DNA from 3 places in the Clostridium sp. LBM24168 genome. Region 2 is predicted to be linked to each of the others. Evidence: riboswitches for the same ligand, from Rfam matches in the RefSeq annotation. Region 2 holds a riboswitch; each other region holds the start of a gene.
What was found. A riboswitch is a leader RNA that binds a small molecule or an ion and turns the genes downstream of it on or off. The one in region 2 is predicted to bind thiamine pyrophosphate.
Positions count from the first base shown of each region.

Region 1: it holds a riboswitch for thiamine pyrophosphate, as region 2 does, so the genes downstream of both, thiD (bifunctional hydroxymethylpyrimidine kinase/phosphomethylpyrimidine kinase) here and thiC (phosphomethylpyrimidine synthase ThiC) in region 2, are expected to answer to the same signal.
Region 3: it holds a riboswitch for thiamine pyrophosphate, as region 2 does, so the genes downstream of both, thiT (energy-coupled thiamine transporter ThiT) here and thiC (phosphomethylpyrimidine synthase ThiC) in region 2, are expected to answer to the same signal.

Region 1 is NZ_CP196861.1:367,222-372,624, forward strand. Features, by position in the region: gene addA (helicase-exonuclease AddAB subunit AddA) at 1-366, shown strand, start outside; gene pepT (peptidase T) at 384-1,610, shown strand; gene thiE (thiamine phosphate synthase) at 1,851-2,468, opposite strand; gene thiM (hydroxyethylthiazole kinase) at 2,459-3,268, opposite strand; gene thiD (bifunctional hydroxymethylpyrimidine kinase/phosphomethylpyrimidine kinase) at 3,309-4,112, opposite strand; TPP riboswitch at 4,205-4,305, opposite strand; gene ACSVC9_RS01780 (DUF441 domain-containing protein) at 4,356-4,820, opposite strand; gene ACSVC9_RS01785 (ATP-binding cassette domain-containing protein) at 5,015-5,403, shown strand, end outside.
Region 2 is NZ_CP196861.1:1,823,722-1,829,124, forward strand. Features, by position in the region: gene ACSVC9_RS09030 (hypothetical protein) at 39-377, opposite strand; gene ACSVC9_RS09035 (single-stranded DNA-binding protein) at 588-923, opposite strand; gene thiC (phosphomethylpyrimidine synthase ThiC) at 986-2,299, opposite strand; TPP riboswitch at 2,384-2,487, opposite strand; gene ACSVC9_RS09045 (alpha/beta fold hydrolase) at 2,593-3,402, opposite strand; gene ACSVC9_RS09050 (VOC family protein) at 3,901-4,287, shown strand; gene ACSVC9_RS09055 (hypothetical protein) at 4,382-4,651, opposite strand; gene ACSVC9_RS09060 (hypothetical protein) at 5,076-5,327, shown strand.
Region 3 is NZ_CP196861.1:3,050,476-3,055,878, forward strand. Features, by position in the region: gene ACSVC9_RS15225 (DUF7922 domain-containing protein) at 1-684, shown strand, start outside; gene ACSVC9_RS15230 (PsbP-related protein) at 675-1,259, shown strand; gene ACSVC9_RS15235 (Mrp/NBP35 family ATP-binding protein) at 1,377-2,228, shown strand; gene ACSVC9_RS15240 (ferredoxin) at 2,315-2,506, shown strand; gene thiT (energy-coupled thiamine transporter ThiT) at 2,559-3,203, opposite strand; TPP riboswitch at 3,286-3,383, opposite strand; gene ACSVC9_RS15250 (hypothetical protein) at 3,411-3,602, opposite strand; gene nrdD (anaerobic ribonucleoside-triphosphate reductase) at 3,881-5,403, shown strand, end outside.

The sequences.
Region 1 (5,403 bases), 1.5 Mb from region 2:
TATAAAATATTTAGATTTTTTAATTCTAATCTTGGTATTAGAATGAGGAAAGCTGAAAATTTATATAGAGAAATTCCATTTTATATGCAGACAGACAGTGGAGATATATATGAGGATTTACCTGAATACATAGGTAAGAAGGAAAAAGTAATTATACAGGGAATAATTGACTGCTATTTTAAAGAGGAAGACGGGATTGTACTTGTGGATTATAAAACTGATTATGTAGAAAATCCTGAAATTATTAGGGATAGGTATAAAATACAAATTGACTATTATTCAAAGGCACTTGAAAAAATGACGGACATAAAAGTTAAAGAAAGGTATTTATATTTATTTCATAAAAATATGCAGCTTGAGATTTAATTATGGGAGGGATTAAAATGGAAAAAGTAGCTGATAAATTTTTAAGATATGTTAAATTTGATACTAGATCAAGTGAGGAATCTGACAGTGTTCCGACTACTGAAAAACAGCTAAAACTTGGCAAACAGCTTTCAGAAGAGTTAAGAGGCATGGGAGTCGAGAATGTATCTTTAGATGGAAATGGGTATGTAATGGGTACACTGAGAGGTAATGTAGATGGGAAGGCACCGACTGTAGGATTTATTTCCCATATGGATACAAGTCCTGAAATCTCAGGAAATAATGTAAAACCAAAAATAATTGAGGATTACGATGGAAAGGATATAATCCTAGATGATAATGGTAATATAGTATTGAAAATTGAAGATTTTCCGGAGATCGTAAAATATAAAGGCAAGACCTTAATAACTACAGATGGCAATACATTACTTGGAGCAGATGATAAAGCTGGTGTGGCAGAAATAATGACGGCAGTGGAATATATTATAAATCATCCTGAAATGAAACATGGAGATATTAAAATAGCTTTCACACCGGATGAGGAAGTTGGAAAGGGTCCAGATCATTTTGATGTTGAAAAATTTAATGCCAAATTTGCATATACAATAGATGGAGGTGAACTTGGAGAACTGGAATTTGAAAATTTTAATGCAGCGTCTGCCAAAGTTAAGATTAAAGGTAGGAATGTGCATCCAGGATCTGCAAAGAACAAAATGATAAATTCAATACTTATTGCCAGCGAATTTATGGAGATGTTTCCCAAGGAGGAGACCCCTGCAACTACAGAAGGATATGATGGATTTTACCATATTGTTTCTATAAATGGTGAAGTGGAGGAAACGGATTTATCTTATATAATAAGGGACTTTGACAGAAATAATTTTGAAAGAAGAAAAAAATTTATTGAGAAGTGTGCATCTGTGATTTCCAATAAATATGGTAGAAATATTATAGAAATTGACATAAAAGATCAGTATAGCAATATGAAAGAAAAAATAGAGCCTGTTAAGTATATAGTGGATATTGCAGCTCAGGCTATGCGTGAAGCAAATATAGAACCCAAAATATCTCCTATAAGAGGTGGAACTGATGGAGCGAGGCTTTCTTTTGTAGGGCTTCCAACTCCTAATATATTTACAGGAGGGCATAATTTTCATGGAAGATATGAATATATTCCTGTATTTGCCATGGAAAAGGCTGTTGAAGTTATAGTAAATATAATAAAACTGGTGCCAAGATTATAATTTACTTCAATTCATGTAATAATTTTGCCTGAGATACATATAATATTAAAGTTAGACTTAATATTATATATTTATTACAAAAAGGGGTGAACATGAATTGAAAAATAATTTTATAATAACAATGGATGTAATAGAGGAATGTCTTAGAGAGTGCTTTGAGGGCAATGAGAATAACAAGGAAGAAAAATCAAACTCTGCTAATAAAAAATAACAGAGCTTGTTAAAATTGTCTGAGTATATTTAGTGTATAGCTGTTAACTGCTTTGCTGCAGAAGTTATGTCCTTACTTCCAAGTATTGCAGATACAACGGCTATACCATCTATACCTGTTGAAAATACTTCTTTGAAGTTGTTCTGTCCTATACCTCCAATGGCAACTGCAGGTATGTTTATACTGTTATAAATTTTATTGAGACCTTCTATTCCTATAGGGATATCTATGTCTTTTTTGGTTCCGGTATTAAATATAGTACCTATGCCAAGGTAATCAGCACCGCCATTTTCAGCTTCAACAGCTTCTTCTATGTTTCCGACAGATATACCTATTATCTTATTGATACCTAGTATTTTTCTGGCTATGTCAAGGGGAATATCGGTTTGACCTAAATGTACTCCATCTGCATCAATAGCTTGAGCTATATCTAGTCTGTCATCTATTATGATTGGAATTTTATAATACTGTGTAATTTCCTTGACTTCAAGTGCTATTCTATAAAATTCTCTTGAAGATGCATTTTTTTCTCTTACTTGAACTAAGGTAACTCCACCTAGTATTGCCTCTTCAACGGCCTTTTTCAAGGGCTTTGATCCAATGAATCTCCTATCCGTTACCAGATATAAATTATAATTTATTCCCATAATATTTTTTCACCTTTCCTTAGTTTATCACAGTCCAATTCATATATTGAATCTATTAATTTTACCCTGAAGCTTCCAGGAGCTTTTGCGTATTTAAAGGCTTCCTCAGCAGCTATATTCATTGATAGTATAGCTGCAGTTGCAGCAATAAAATTATCTTTACAAGCTCCAGCAGCTGCACCGCAGAGTGCACCTAGCATACATCCTGCACCAGTTATTTTGGTGAGCATATTTGTACCATTTTGTATTATGGCACTTTCTTTGCCGTTTGTTATGAAATCTTCTTTACCTGTTGCGGCTACAGTGCAATTATACTTTCTGGCAAGTCTTATGCAACTTTCCATTGCTCCTTCGGAACCATCTAAAGAATCCACGCCTTTTACATTTGAGGATTTTCCTGCAAGAAAATTTATTTCTCCTATATTTCCTTTTATAATATCTATTTTGCCAACCTCAAAAATTCTGTTTATGACCTGAATTCTTTTAGGAATAGCAGCGCAAGCTACTGGATCGAGCACTACTGGAATATCATTTATTTTTGCAGATTCTACTGCAAGTATTACTGAAGTTTCTTGTTCTTTATTCAAAGTGCCTAGATTTATATAAAGTGCCTGTGATATTTTTACAAAGTCAAATACTTCATCATAGGCTTCACACATGGCAGGTGAAGCACCATAAGAGAGAAGTATATTTGCGCAGTCGTTAATTGTAACATGATTTGTAATACATTGAACCAGTGGAACTTTTTGCCTTACTTGAAGCAATACATTTAAAACTCTTTCCAAATTTGAATTATTCATTATAATTTCCTCCCAGCTTATGAATTGAGAATTCCAGGTATTATTTATAGGAAATTCCTGCTTTTTTGTACAGTTCTACAAAATGTCCTAGAGGACCTACACCATGGCCTATGGGAAAGGAATTTTCTATAGCTTTTGTTATATACTTTTTGGAGTTCAAAACTGCCTGCTCTAAATCAAATCCCCTGGCTATATATGAGGTTATGGCAGAAGACAAAGTACAACCAGTTCCATGAGTATTATTGGTGTCTATTCTGTTGCATTTTATGCATGATATTTTGTTATTGTACAACAAGATATCATTTGCATCCTCTTGTCTGTGCCCTCCTTTTACAAGTACATGTCTACAACCAAGTTGTTTTATTTTGAAGGCTGCTTTTATCATATCATCTTCATTTGATATCTTTATTCCTGATAGTACTTCCGCCTCTGGTATATTTGGAGTTACCAGATCTGCTATGCTTATTAGATATTTTAATTGATTCTGTGCTTCTTTTTTTAATAGAAAGTAGCCACTCTTTGATATCATTACGGGATCAAGTACTATGTTTTTAACTTTATATTCTTTTAATAGTCTATATATTACTGATATGGTTTTGCTGTTTGATACCATGCCTATTTTTACAGCATTAACTTCTATATCATCAAATATTGATCTAATCTGAGCTTCAACGATTTCAGGAGATGCTTCCATTACACTTTGTACTCCAACTGTATTTTGAGCTGTTATAGCTGTAATAGCGCTCATTCCAAATACACCGATTGCACTCATTGTTTTTAAATCAGCCTGTATTCCGGCACCACCCGAACTATCAGAACCGGCAATAGTCAGCACTTTTTTCATTGCGGTCACCTCTTGCTTTCCATAGTAAATTTAAAATGAAAGGTGTACTGCTGAAGAAGCAATACACCTTTTGAAATCCTAAAATTATGTAAATTATTATACAAAATGTTTCCTACGCCAGCCTTAACTGGATCAGGTTCAAAGAGTTAGATGTAAATCTTCTCAGCTTTTAAAAGCACCCCTACAATATATTACGTTATCACTATTAATTCTACTACAAATAGATAAATTTGCAACTTATATTTAAGAACCTATTTTATGAAAAAGTTTTAGCCCCAGAGCTATCATTCCAGAAGTTATCATGGGACCTACAGGAACGCCACCCAAAAATGCTGCAGCAAGGACTGCACCAAGTATAAGAGCTGGCATAATTTCACTATGTCCCTGTATGGTCAAGTACTGCATTCCCAATCCACTTAGGTATGTAGTAAAAAGTGAAATTAAGAGGGCAAATATTCCAAACCAGGATGTGAACACATTTTTTATGGCCATATATTTTACACTACCATTTGCTATAGGTATTAAAATGGATATTAGTAATATTATCAATCCCCATGATAAACCATTTTCTTGTAGAGACGGAAATACATATTTATCTATATTAAGAAGTTTTAAAATTAGGAGTATACAACTTGCGATAGCCACAGAATTGGCTTTTCCAAGAACTGAAACTGCCAGTATTATAACAAGAATTATTGTTGATTCCACTATTATCATCTCCAAATTTGAAAATTAATTTCATACTATATATTTTTATGTATACTGCATTAATATTATGTTTAAATTACGTTTTTATTAATAAAAACCACAAATTATTTATAAATACTACTTAATATACTTTAAATTATTGCAATTTAATATTATAATTATTTATAAGCTACTAAATTCAAGGTGGAGATTTGATGGAAGATATAGTTGATGTGAAGATAGAAGATATCTTAGAAAAATATCCTAGTACGAAAAATTTTTTTATATCTATAGGAATTAATAATGTCGATACTTCAATGACAGCCAGAAAAGTTATATCTGGTTTAGATGAAATGTACCTTGAAAGTATGGGTTACAACAGCAATCAAATTTTGAGTTATTTTGAAGATTTTATTGAAAAGATGAGGAAAATAAAAGATATGAACAGCTGTAATATTAGATCGGTAACTGTAATAGGAGGACATGACAAGTCAGGAAAAGATGAAGGATCAGAATTGACATTTAGATGTGGGGAAGTAGTTTGTATAGTTGGACGGACTGGTTCAGGAAAGAGCAGGCTTCTTGAGGATATAGAATGTCTTGC
Region 2 (5,403 bases):
TAGTCATTATCGGAAATACCACAACACTACTTTAGTGTCTATTCTATAGTTTTTTCATAAGGCTCTATCTTTACATACAGATTATATCTATCCAGGGCCTGTTCTTCACTGATACGTCCATTTACAAGGTTTTGATACAATATATATAGATTTGCATTCATATCCGGGTCGGAGCTCTTTGTCTCTTTCATTTTTTTCAATATCTTATCCTCAAGAGACAGATTTTCATAATTAAGTTGTGACTCCAACATATTTAGCATGTCCGAAATCTGTTTTTTAATCATTTTATTATTCTCACTTATCTTAATTGTCTTCAATCCCGATACTATCCTGTCTATACACTGTCTACTTATCAATACTTTATCTTCATTATCCAAATTTGTCACCGTCCTTACAATTCAATTAATATGCCACCTATATGAAAACTCTGAAATAAATCCAAAGATTGTTTTTATAAATTAATATTACCAACAATCCTATATATATGTCAATTGCATATAATTGTCATATATATAGGGGAAATGTACATAAAGTTCATTTCCCCTGATATCAATAAATTATGAAATTTTAGCCAGTTTGTATAAGCCCTAGGCAAGAGTTTCCTTCTTATATTCAAGAAATTGAATTGTATCAGCTTCCACATTTGTATAATACCTTTTGGTATCTCCCTTTATACAGCTCCTTGTAGTTATTTTTCCGCTTACTCCAAGAAGTCTTCCCTTCTTCAGATACTGCTGAAGCTTTTCAGCTCCTCCGCTAAAATAGGATACTGAAATAAAATCAGCCTGTTTTTCTTCTCCTTTTTTGCCTATGAAGTTTTTATCTACTGCCAATATGAATTTTAAAATACTCCTTTTGCTGTTTTCTATTTTGAAAAGCTCAGCATCTTTAGTAAGCCTTCCTATAAGAGTAACATTATTCAAGTAGATTACCTCCCAACTATTTTTTTAATAATTATATCCATGTCGGGAGTTTTTAATCACAATTAATCATCTTTTCTAAGTATATTTACATCTTTTCCACTCATTACCCTGTTCATATTTCTAACCGCACACATTTTACCACACATTGTACATGTATCATCACATTCCGGAGTTGATTCCCTTCTATATCTTATAGCTTTTTCCGGATCTATTGAAAGCTCGAAAGTTCTTTTCCAGTCAAGTTTTTGCCTTGCCTCTGCCATTTTGTTGTCCCAGTCAATTGCTCCTTTTACACCTTTTGCTATATCTGCTGCATGTGCAGCTATTTTTGAAGCTATAATTCCCTCCTTCATGTCATCCAGTGTAGGAAGTCTAAGATGCTCTGCAGGAGTAACATAACACAGGAAATCCGCACCGGAGGCAGCTGCAATAGCCCCTCCTATGGCACTTGTTATATGATCGTAGCCAGGTGCAATATCTGTAACCAGAGGCCCTAAGACATAAAATGGAGCATTGTGGCACAATTTTTTTTCAAGAATCATATTTGCTTTTATCTCATTCAATGCCATATGTCCCGGTCCCTCTATCATAACCTGTACATTTCTCTCCCATGCAGCTTTGGTAAGTTCTCCAAGTGTTATGAGTTCCTTTATTTGAACAGCATCTGTCGCATCGGAGACACACCCGGGCCTGCAGGCATCTCCAAGGCTCAAGGTTACATCGTATTTTTCACATATGTCAAGTATCTTATCAAAATGCTCATAAAATGGATTTTCCTTGTTGTTAAGCACCATCCAGGCATACATAAGTGATCCGCCCCTTGAAACTATGTTCATGATTCTCCTGTTTCTCTTGAACACCTCAGCAGTTTCCCTGTTTATGCCTGCATGAATCGTCATAAAGTCAACTCCGTCCTTTGCTTGCTTTTCGATGACTTTTATGAATTCCTCCTCGGTTATGTCCTTTAACTCCTTGTCATAAAATCCAACTGCATCATATATTGGAACGGTTCCAATCATGGCACTGCTCATATCTATAAGTTTCTTTCTGAATTCCTCGGTTTTTCCAAAAGAGCTCAAATCCATTATGGCCTCGGCTTTCATTTCAATTGCCTTCTTAACCTTTTCAAGTTCAATGTCTACATCAGGACAATCCCTTGATATTCCCAGATTTACATTTATCTTTGTCTTAAGTCCACTTCCCACAGCCTCCGGATCAAGTGAAGCATGATTCTTATTGGCAGGAATTACAGCCTGTCCTTCTGCGATCAGTTCTTTCAATTTTTCTATATCTATATTTTCCTTTTCAGCTACTACCCTCATTTCTCTTGTAATTATACCTTTTTTAGCAGCATCCATCTGAGTAGAATAGTTCATAATACCTTCCTCCTTTTATATCTATAAATTTCTCATAAAAAAATCAGCCTTCCCCTAAAGAAAGCTGAAATATACTCCGTCTAACTCGCAATATACATACTTTCCCTACGGTAGAATTAACTACATCAGGTTCTAAGGTTTGAGATTCGAAAATCTCTCTCAGCACTTCGGCACACCCAGTAAAAATCTATTTGTCTATTTAATTTTATTTAACTACTTAGTTTTAGTTTAACACAACTTGATTCCCTTGACAATCGACAATTTTATATCCTGAAATTAATTCTTGAGCTCTATTATCCAATAAATTTCACTAATTCCTCGTTAAATCTATCTTTCTCATCGTAAAACAAGCCATGCCCGCTGTATTGAAACGGTATTAAGGTTGAATTCTCAATACATTCATTCTGTATTTCCCCCAGTTCAAAAGGCACAATCCTGTCGTGAATTCCATGAAGGATCAATGTTGGAACATTTATTGAAAGCAAATCATCAAACAGCTGCTCCCGCAGCCATGTATCTGCTACTGCAATAGTTGCCCAGCTTGCTGCCTGTAATCCCAAATCCAGGAACCAATCAGCAAAGGATCTGGTTATATGCTTAAAAAAGAATATATCACCAAAATCACTTAGCATTTTAGGTCTATCCTCATATGTTTGATCAATAATGTCAGTTACAATTTTTTTATCAAGCCCGTATGGAAAATTCGGACGCTTGATAAGACTTGGGGCTGCTGCCGCAAAAAACATAAGTTTTGATACACCATATCCCTTATACCTTGACATATATCTGGCAGCAATGGCTCCTCCTGTGGAATGGCCCGCCAGCATAAAATCCTTCAATTGTAGTGTCTCCACCACCTGCCTAACATCATTTGCTAGCGTATTATAATCATACCCTGTAAATGGTTTATCAGATTTGCCAAATCCTCTTTGATCTATGCCTATACATCTATATCCCTCTTTAGGAAGTATATTAAATTGATATTCAAATAAATTATGATTTCCAGGCCAGCCATGTAAAAACACTATGGTTTTTCTTCCATGAGGATTGAGATCCTCAACATAAACCTTCACCCAGGGCTCTACCTCAACATAATAACCCACCAAAATTCCTCCGATATCTAATATTCACCCATACATATTATTCCAATAGATATAATCTTGTGAATATATGTCGACTTTATTTTAGAGGTAATATTTCCGTACAGAATATACTGAGATTAAGAGATATTCGCAGATATTTATAAAAATACTAAGTTATATATTACTACTTATATCTTAAATAAAATTCTACATTTTGGATATACTAATTAATGATGTTTTTACATTCCCTTTCTTTGCCAACCTTCGGGTTGGCTTTTTTTTATATAAAAATAATAATTTGGCTAATACATAAAAAATATAACAAAAACAATTAAAAAATAGCCCCTAGTCAGTCTCTTATTGTGAGTTTTCAGTGTTTCTTTGGTCTGTTCATGCCTTTCCTCACTATGATATCTTGTAAATTATGTTATAATAAGCATTATGCAAAATTATACTCTAATGAACAATATTATATTAGAGTGAACTATAAGTTAAATTAAGAAAGGGAGGAAATATACAATGAAAGCACAAATTAATCTTATTACAATTTGGACAAATGATATAGATAAAATGAAAAACTTCTACAATCAAGTTCTTGAGTTTAGAATTGAGAATGACCTTGGTAATTATGTTGAATTTGAAAACGATGGAGTAAGATTTGCTATTTGTATGAGAGATGTTATGTATGTGTATAGTAGCGAATATAGGAAAGAGTCCTCTGGACAAGGCTTTGAACTTGCTTTTCCATGTGAAAATCCTAATGATGTTGATGAATCATTTAAGAAGTTAATCTCCAAAGGAGCAATTTCTGTTCATGAACCACAAAATATGCCTTGGAATCAAAGAACAGCACTATTTGCTGACCCAGATGGAAATATACATGAAATTTTTGCAGAAATTATATAGTACGCAATCTTCTTATATTGAGTATTATAGGCAGGCAATCCCAACTATAATTTTTTAGGCTATATTTCAACATTATATTAAAACATAACCTATTTTAAACATTAACTGATCTAATTATCGTATCAACAATTACAAACAGCATAAATGCAGAAACAATCCACAGGAAAATTCCTAATGCTTTTTGCTTTTGATACCCAAAATAATTAACGCCACTTAAAAACATTGTTAAACATAGACTCCCTTGAGCCAAAAGGCGGAATACATAATTGCTGCTGTCTTTAATGGATAATAGTGCAAATAACACAGTAACAGCTGAAACAATTATAACTGCTATTTTAATCGGCAGTTTCTTTTTTATTTTCATAATGTATTTCTCCAAAAAAATTTTTAAAATTACGACAGTATAATATAATTGATAATGTGCCAATTATAGTTTTTTTACTCCATCTTTATTAAACACTTTCCTTAGATGAATTTCTGTGTATGGTATAGAAATTATAAGCAAAATAACAGATATTTTTACTGGTGTGCTGCTATTAGCTTCACCCAGTGCAATGAAAAATATGGTTATCAATAAAGATATTATTCCACTTAAATAATTTAAATATAACATTAATACCTCTACTATTTATAAAATTCATCTTTATACTTTAATTTTACCATATTTTCCTTTGAAGGCAAATATTATAGTAATTTATTATATTACATTCTGATTTAATTCCTAAATAATTTCCTATATCTTTAGTTTCTCTCAAAATGGGCGATAAAATATATAAGGAGGGAACGTTATGATTATACATTCTGTTGGTATGGGAGGCTTCTTACATATGAATTCTCATACTATTTCCAAAACAAAAGTGGAAGCATCAAAAACAGATAAAGGTACTTCTACTGAAAGCACTTCGGCTACTTCTAAAAAGGAAAATACAACTTCCTTGTCAGATAGTGTTGTAAAAAAAATTCAGGAAATGGCACAGGAAGGCGCGGCGAAAGGTGTATACATAGGAAATGATTATATATCCCTATATCAATTCCTATAAAAAACAACATGTATCTCCTGATCGTTCAAAGCTTATCTCATTAATGACACCTACAATAATGAACGCAAAATATACA
Region 3 (5,403 bases), 1.2 Mb from region 2:
AATAAAGAAAAAAAGGCTCAGGACACTAATAAAGATAATAATAGTAATGGTCTAAAACAAAAGTCAGAACAGCTGACAAATAAGATATCTGATCTTGTAGAAAATAAAGACAAAGAAGAATTAAAAAGAATTAGGAATGAACACAGCAATAAAGATATAGATGTTAATGAGGCTAAAGAATTTGAGGATGAAGATGAAATATATGTAGATAATTCATCTATGGAATTTCAGAAAAATTATAGAGTACATGGAAAAGAAGCTAAAGACAATTTTTTTGAGGATCTGATAGAAGGATTTAAAGAAACCTCGAATATAAGTAAGGAGTTAAAAAGATGCAAATGGTATAAGGTACCTGCAAGGTCTATACAAGATATGCAGGATGTGACTAATTATAATAAGTATACATTTGTTTATTATCCTATGACAGCCTATTATAATTATATAGAAAATTATTATCATTTCTTGATTGGATATAAGTATGATAAAAATAAAAATGTAAAATATATAATTTATGGAATACCGGGTACAAAAAATAAGGAAGAGCAACCTTATGGGGGTAGATCTGGCTTTGTAACATGGATTCCTCAAAAAGGTAAAAATAAGTTGGGATACTGGCTTATGTTTTATGACTTTAGAACAGGAACTGTTGATATCCCAGTAAAAGATGACAGTATATGCAGATAGTAACAATAAATAGAAAAAAATTAGGAATTACAATTATTTTAATAGGAATTATGATTTTAATTCTGGGGTTTGCAAAGGGTTTTGAGAGCAGATTGAAGTTTACATCCTTAATTCAAAATGATGTGAATTCTCTATCTGAATATACAGAATTAAATGGTAGGATAAAATATAAGCTCCCATCTGAATGGCAGGTTAGAAAACAGAATATGTTTGGAGATGAGATATTATGCCATACTGACTTTGAAAGTAAGGATGATAAAATAAGAGGATTTTTCCAAGTATGGAAGTTAAATGGAGATTTAAAGACATTTTTAAAAAACAGTAAAATAATATCTGATAAACAAAATCTATATAAATATTACTCCTTAAAAAATATAGATTTAGATAAAAGAAAAGGGTATCTACTTAAATATGATATTACAAAATCAGTTGGGGGCAGTTATATAGGAGAAGAATATTTTATAAAAAACGGTGATGAGTTTTATAGGTTTTCTTTCTTTGTGAAAGAAGAAGATTTTAAGGAAAATATGTCTGATATTTTTAAAACTGTGGTGAAGACTTTAAAATACAATTAAACTGCCTTCCTTTCAAGTTTATTTATTGAAAGGGAACTTTTTTTATTTTAGAATATGCTATAATGTTTATTAGGATTTTTAAGGTATAATATATTCATGAAGGGAAGTAGTAGGAAAATGAGTAATTGTGATGATTGTCCAGGCAATTCAAATTGCAATGTAGATAATAAAAATAAATGTTCGAAGATGGTCCCAAAGTTTGGTCATATCAAGCATATAATAGGAATTATGAGTGGAAAAGGAGGAGTCGGAAAATCAACTGTTACAGGATCACTTGCGATAAAGTTGAGATACAAGGGATATAAGGTAGGCGTTCTGGATGGGGATATAACAGGACCATCCATGCCGCGATTTTTTGGAATAAATGAGGAAAGGGCAAAGATAATTACTACAAATAATAGCCAGGATGTAAAGTTTTCTACTGTGAATACACATTTGGGAATTGAGGTCATATCATTAAATCTCTTAACTGAAAAAGAAGAACAGCCGGTTATATGGAGGGGACCTGTAATTACAGGTGTATTAACGCAGATGTATTCTGACACAGAATGGGGCGATCTAGATTATCTTCTTATAGATATGCCGCCGGGAACAGGAGATGTAGCACTTACTATAATGCAGGATATACCTTTGGATGGAATTGTAATTGTATCAACTCCACAGGATATGGTGTCAATGATAGTTAAAAAGGTTGTTATAATGGCTGAAAAGATGAATATAAATATAATTGGAGCGGTGGAAAATATGTCATATGTAAAATGCAGAAACTGTAATGAAAAAATAAGACTATTTAGTGAAAAATCTGCTAGTGAACAGGCTGCATATTTGGGATTACCACTTCTTGATGAAATACCCATGGATTTAGAACTTGTAAGTAAAATGGAAGAAGGAAAAGTTGAACAGTACATATCTAAATCTCCAGATTATAATAATTTAGTTGATAATTTTATGACCAGATTGAAAATATAGAATTAAATTTTGTGAATATATGTATATTCTTAATAAAATTAACAAACAATTATATTGTTAATTTTATTAAGAAAGCGGTGAATGTTATGAAGGCAGTAGTGGATAAAGATCTCTGTATAGGTTGTGGTATGTGCCCTAGTGCATGCCCAGAGGTCTTCACAATGGAAGACGATGGAAAAGCTGGAACTTTGGTAAGTGAAGTGCCCGGTACTTCAGAGGATTCAGCAGAGGATGCAAGAGATGGATGTCCTGTAAGTGCAATATCCATAGAAGAATAATTTTATAGAGTAGTTTTAAAAGCTGTGCAAAATTTGCACAGCTTTTAAAATTCTATTTATTAATAGAATTATGAAAAGTTTTCTTCTTTAAAATAGATTCCAGCTGTCTAAAGGGAAGTGCAGCTATTATGACTATACATATAATTCCTTCTATTAGCATAAAGCTTCCGTTTAATGATATTGAATATATTACAGGAGACATTCCTTTTGGAGCAAAGCTTCCAAAAAATAAAACTCCGGATATAAAATGACATATGAACCGCATAAATATCGCGGCTGCTGTACCTAGCAGTTTGTGATTACTAAAATAACCGGCTATGCCAAGTGCCATAAAAGGAAGTGGATAATCAAATAAAACTTGTACGGGCTGAAGTATGTAAGGATCAAGAATTAAAGTTATAATTCCATATAGGAACCCCGTTAAAAAGCCTACTTCAGGTCCATATAGAAATGCCATAAGCAATATAGGCACCATGCTACCAAGGGTTATACTTCCTCCCTGGGGGAAATGATATATTCTAAATATTTTAAGTATAGTAGCGAGAGCCAAAGCAATACCTATCTGGGTTATAAGTTGGGTTGAAAAACATATCTTTTTCACTTTAGCAATAAATATAATAATGGCAATTAGAGCTATAAGTGCAAATAGAGAACTTGGATGTGAACTTATTTCTGTAAGATTTTTTAATAGAAACATAATAAAAGATACCTCCTTAAACATATGCTTTGAGGTACCTAAAAAGTAAAATCCAACTTTTATAAAATATAATAAGAATATATTAAATATAAATTAGCTTCCCTACGCTGGTATTATCCAGATCAGGTAAAGGGTTAATAAAATATTTCTCAGCTTTAAAAAGCACCCCTAGCATTAATATAATTATAGTATATAAATACATATAATTCAACAAATAGGAGGTGTTGATATATTTATAAAACTTTTTCCTGTCATTTTCATTTGAGATGGTTCTATATCTATTTTATCGCCTATTTTGCAGTTGTAAGGTAATTGTGATATCGCAATACTTAGTGTTGTTCCATCTATTAAAGCTATAACAGCTTCTGTAGAGGTTGCTTCTATTATTTTACCTTTCATTGTTTCTCTCCTCATAATAAAAGATATTTTTAATTAATTGATTAATGTAGTATAATAATTTAGCATGTTTAAAAATCTTTGGATATAATTATTTTGTGAAATATATAGTTAATTATTCTAAAAAGTATAATTTCGTAATTAAAATAAGATATTTGAAGGCAGGTTTAACTTAGATTTGTTAATTGATGTATGTGGCATTTTATATAAATTGATATTCCAGTAATTGAATAGTATAATTACATTGTTACACAATATATAGTATTTAGGAGGAGCATTGTATGCTACATGTTGTAAAAAGAGATGGAAGAAAAGTAGAATTTAATTCTATTAAAATAACTAATGCCATAAAGGGATCTTCTGATGAAATAGGTTATGATCTAAAAGAAAGTGAATTCATTGATCTAACTCAGAAGGTTATAAGGCACATAGAAAATTTAAATTTACAAGAAATAAATGTAGAGGATATACAAAATATAGTTGAAGAAGTCCTTATGAGAAGAGGATATACTGAAATAGGGTTTGCATATTCCAATTATAGAAGGGATAGAAACAATATAAGGGAAATAAAGTCAGAACTTATGAAAGCTATTGATAAAATAGGAATAGAAACAGATAGAGACAATGCAAATGTTGGAAATAATTATAGTTCTAAACTTCTAAGAATAGCAAGCGAATCAAATAAATGGCACAATTTGGCTAAAATGCCGAAATATTTAGCAAAAGCACATGAAAATGGAGATATATATTATCATGATCTTGATTCTTATAATTTAAGTGTTAATTGTCTGCATATACCTACTAAAGAGATACTTTTGAAAGGATTTAATACTGGTTATGGATATATTAGATATCCTAAGAGGATAGAATCGGCGGCTGAACTTTCATGTATATTACTTCAATCATCACAAAATGATATGTTTGGGGGACAATCTCATCCGGATTTTGATAATGATATGTCCATTTTTATTGAGCCCACTAGACAGGAAATAATAAAAGATTTAAGAGAGCTGGAAGTGGGAGAAGATAAAATAGGTGAAATATCCGAAAAAAAGCTTAGAAGAAGCATAGAGCAAGCTATGCAGGGTATAATTTATAACTTAAATACCATGCACTCCAGGGCAGGATCTCAGGTTCCATTTAGTTCTATTAATTTAGGTATACCTAGGACTAAAGATTCAGCACTTATATGTGAAGTATTTTTGACTGAATATGAAAAAGGACTTGGACAAGGTGAACAGCCTATATTTCCAAACATAATATTTAGAGTAAAGGATGGTGTCAACAAAAAAGAGGGAGATCCATATTACTATCTGTTTAGAATTGCCTGTAGAGTAGCAGCAAAGAGAATGAATCCTACTTTTATGAATATGGATGCTAATTTCAATAAGTTTTATTATGACCAAGGTATAATTCCATCAACTATGGGATGTAGAACATATGTATGTTCTAATGTAAATGGTGAGGCTGGTCCAAAAGGAAGGGGAAATATAGCTCCGACAACTATTAATCTTCCGAGAATAGCAATTATATCTAAGGGAAATTTAGATAAATTTTTCAAACTTTTAAATGATAGGTTGAATTTATCAAAAGAATCTTTAATTCATAGATATAATACATTAAAGAAATTAAAAGTGAAAGATCTGCCTTTTGTTGCAGGACAGAAACTTATGAAAGGAGCTGAAGATTTAGGAGAAGAGGATTCTATAGAACCAATATTAAAACAGGGAACATGGGCAATAGGATTTATTGGACTTGCTGAGGCACTTAAAGCACTCACGGGAAAGCATCATGGAGAAAGTGA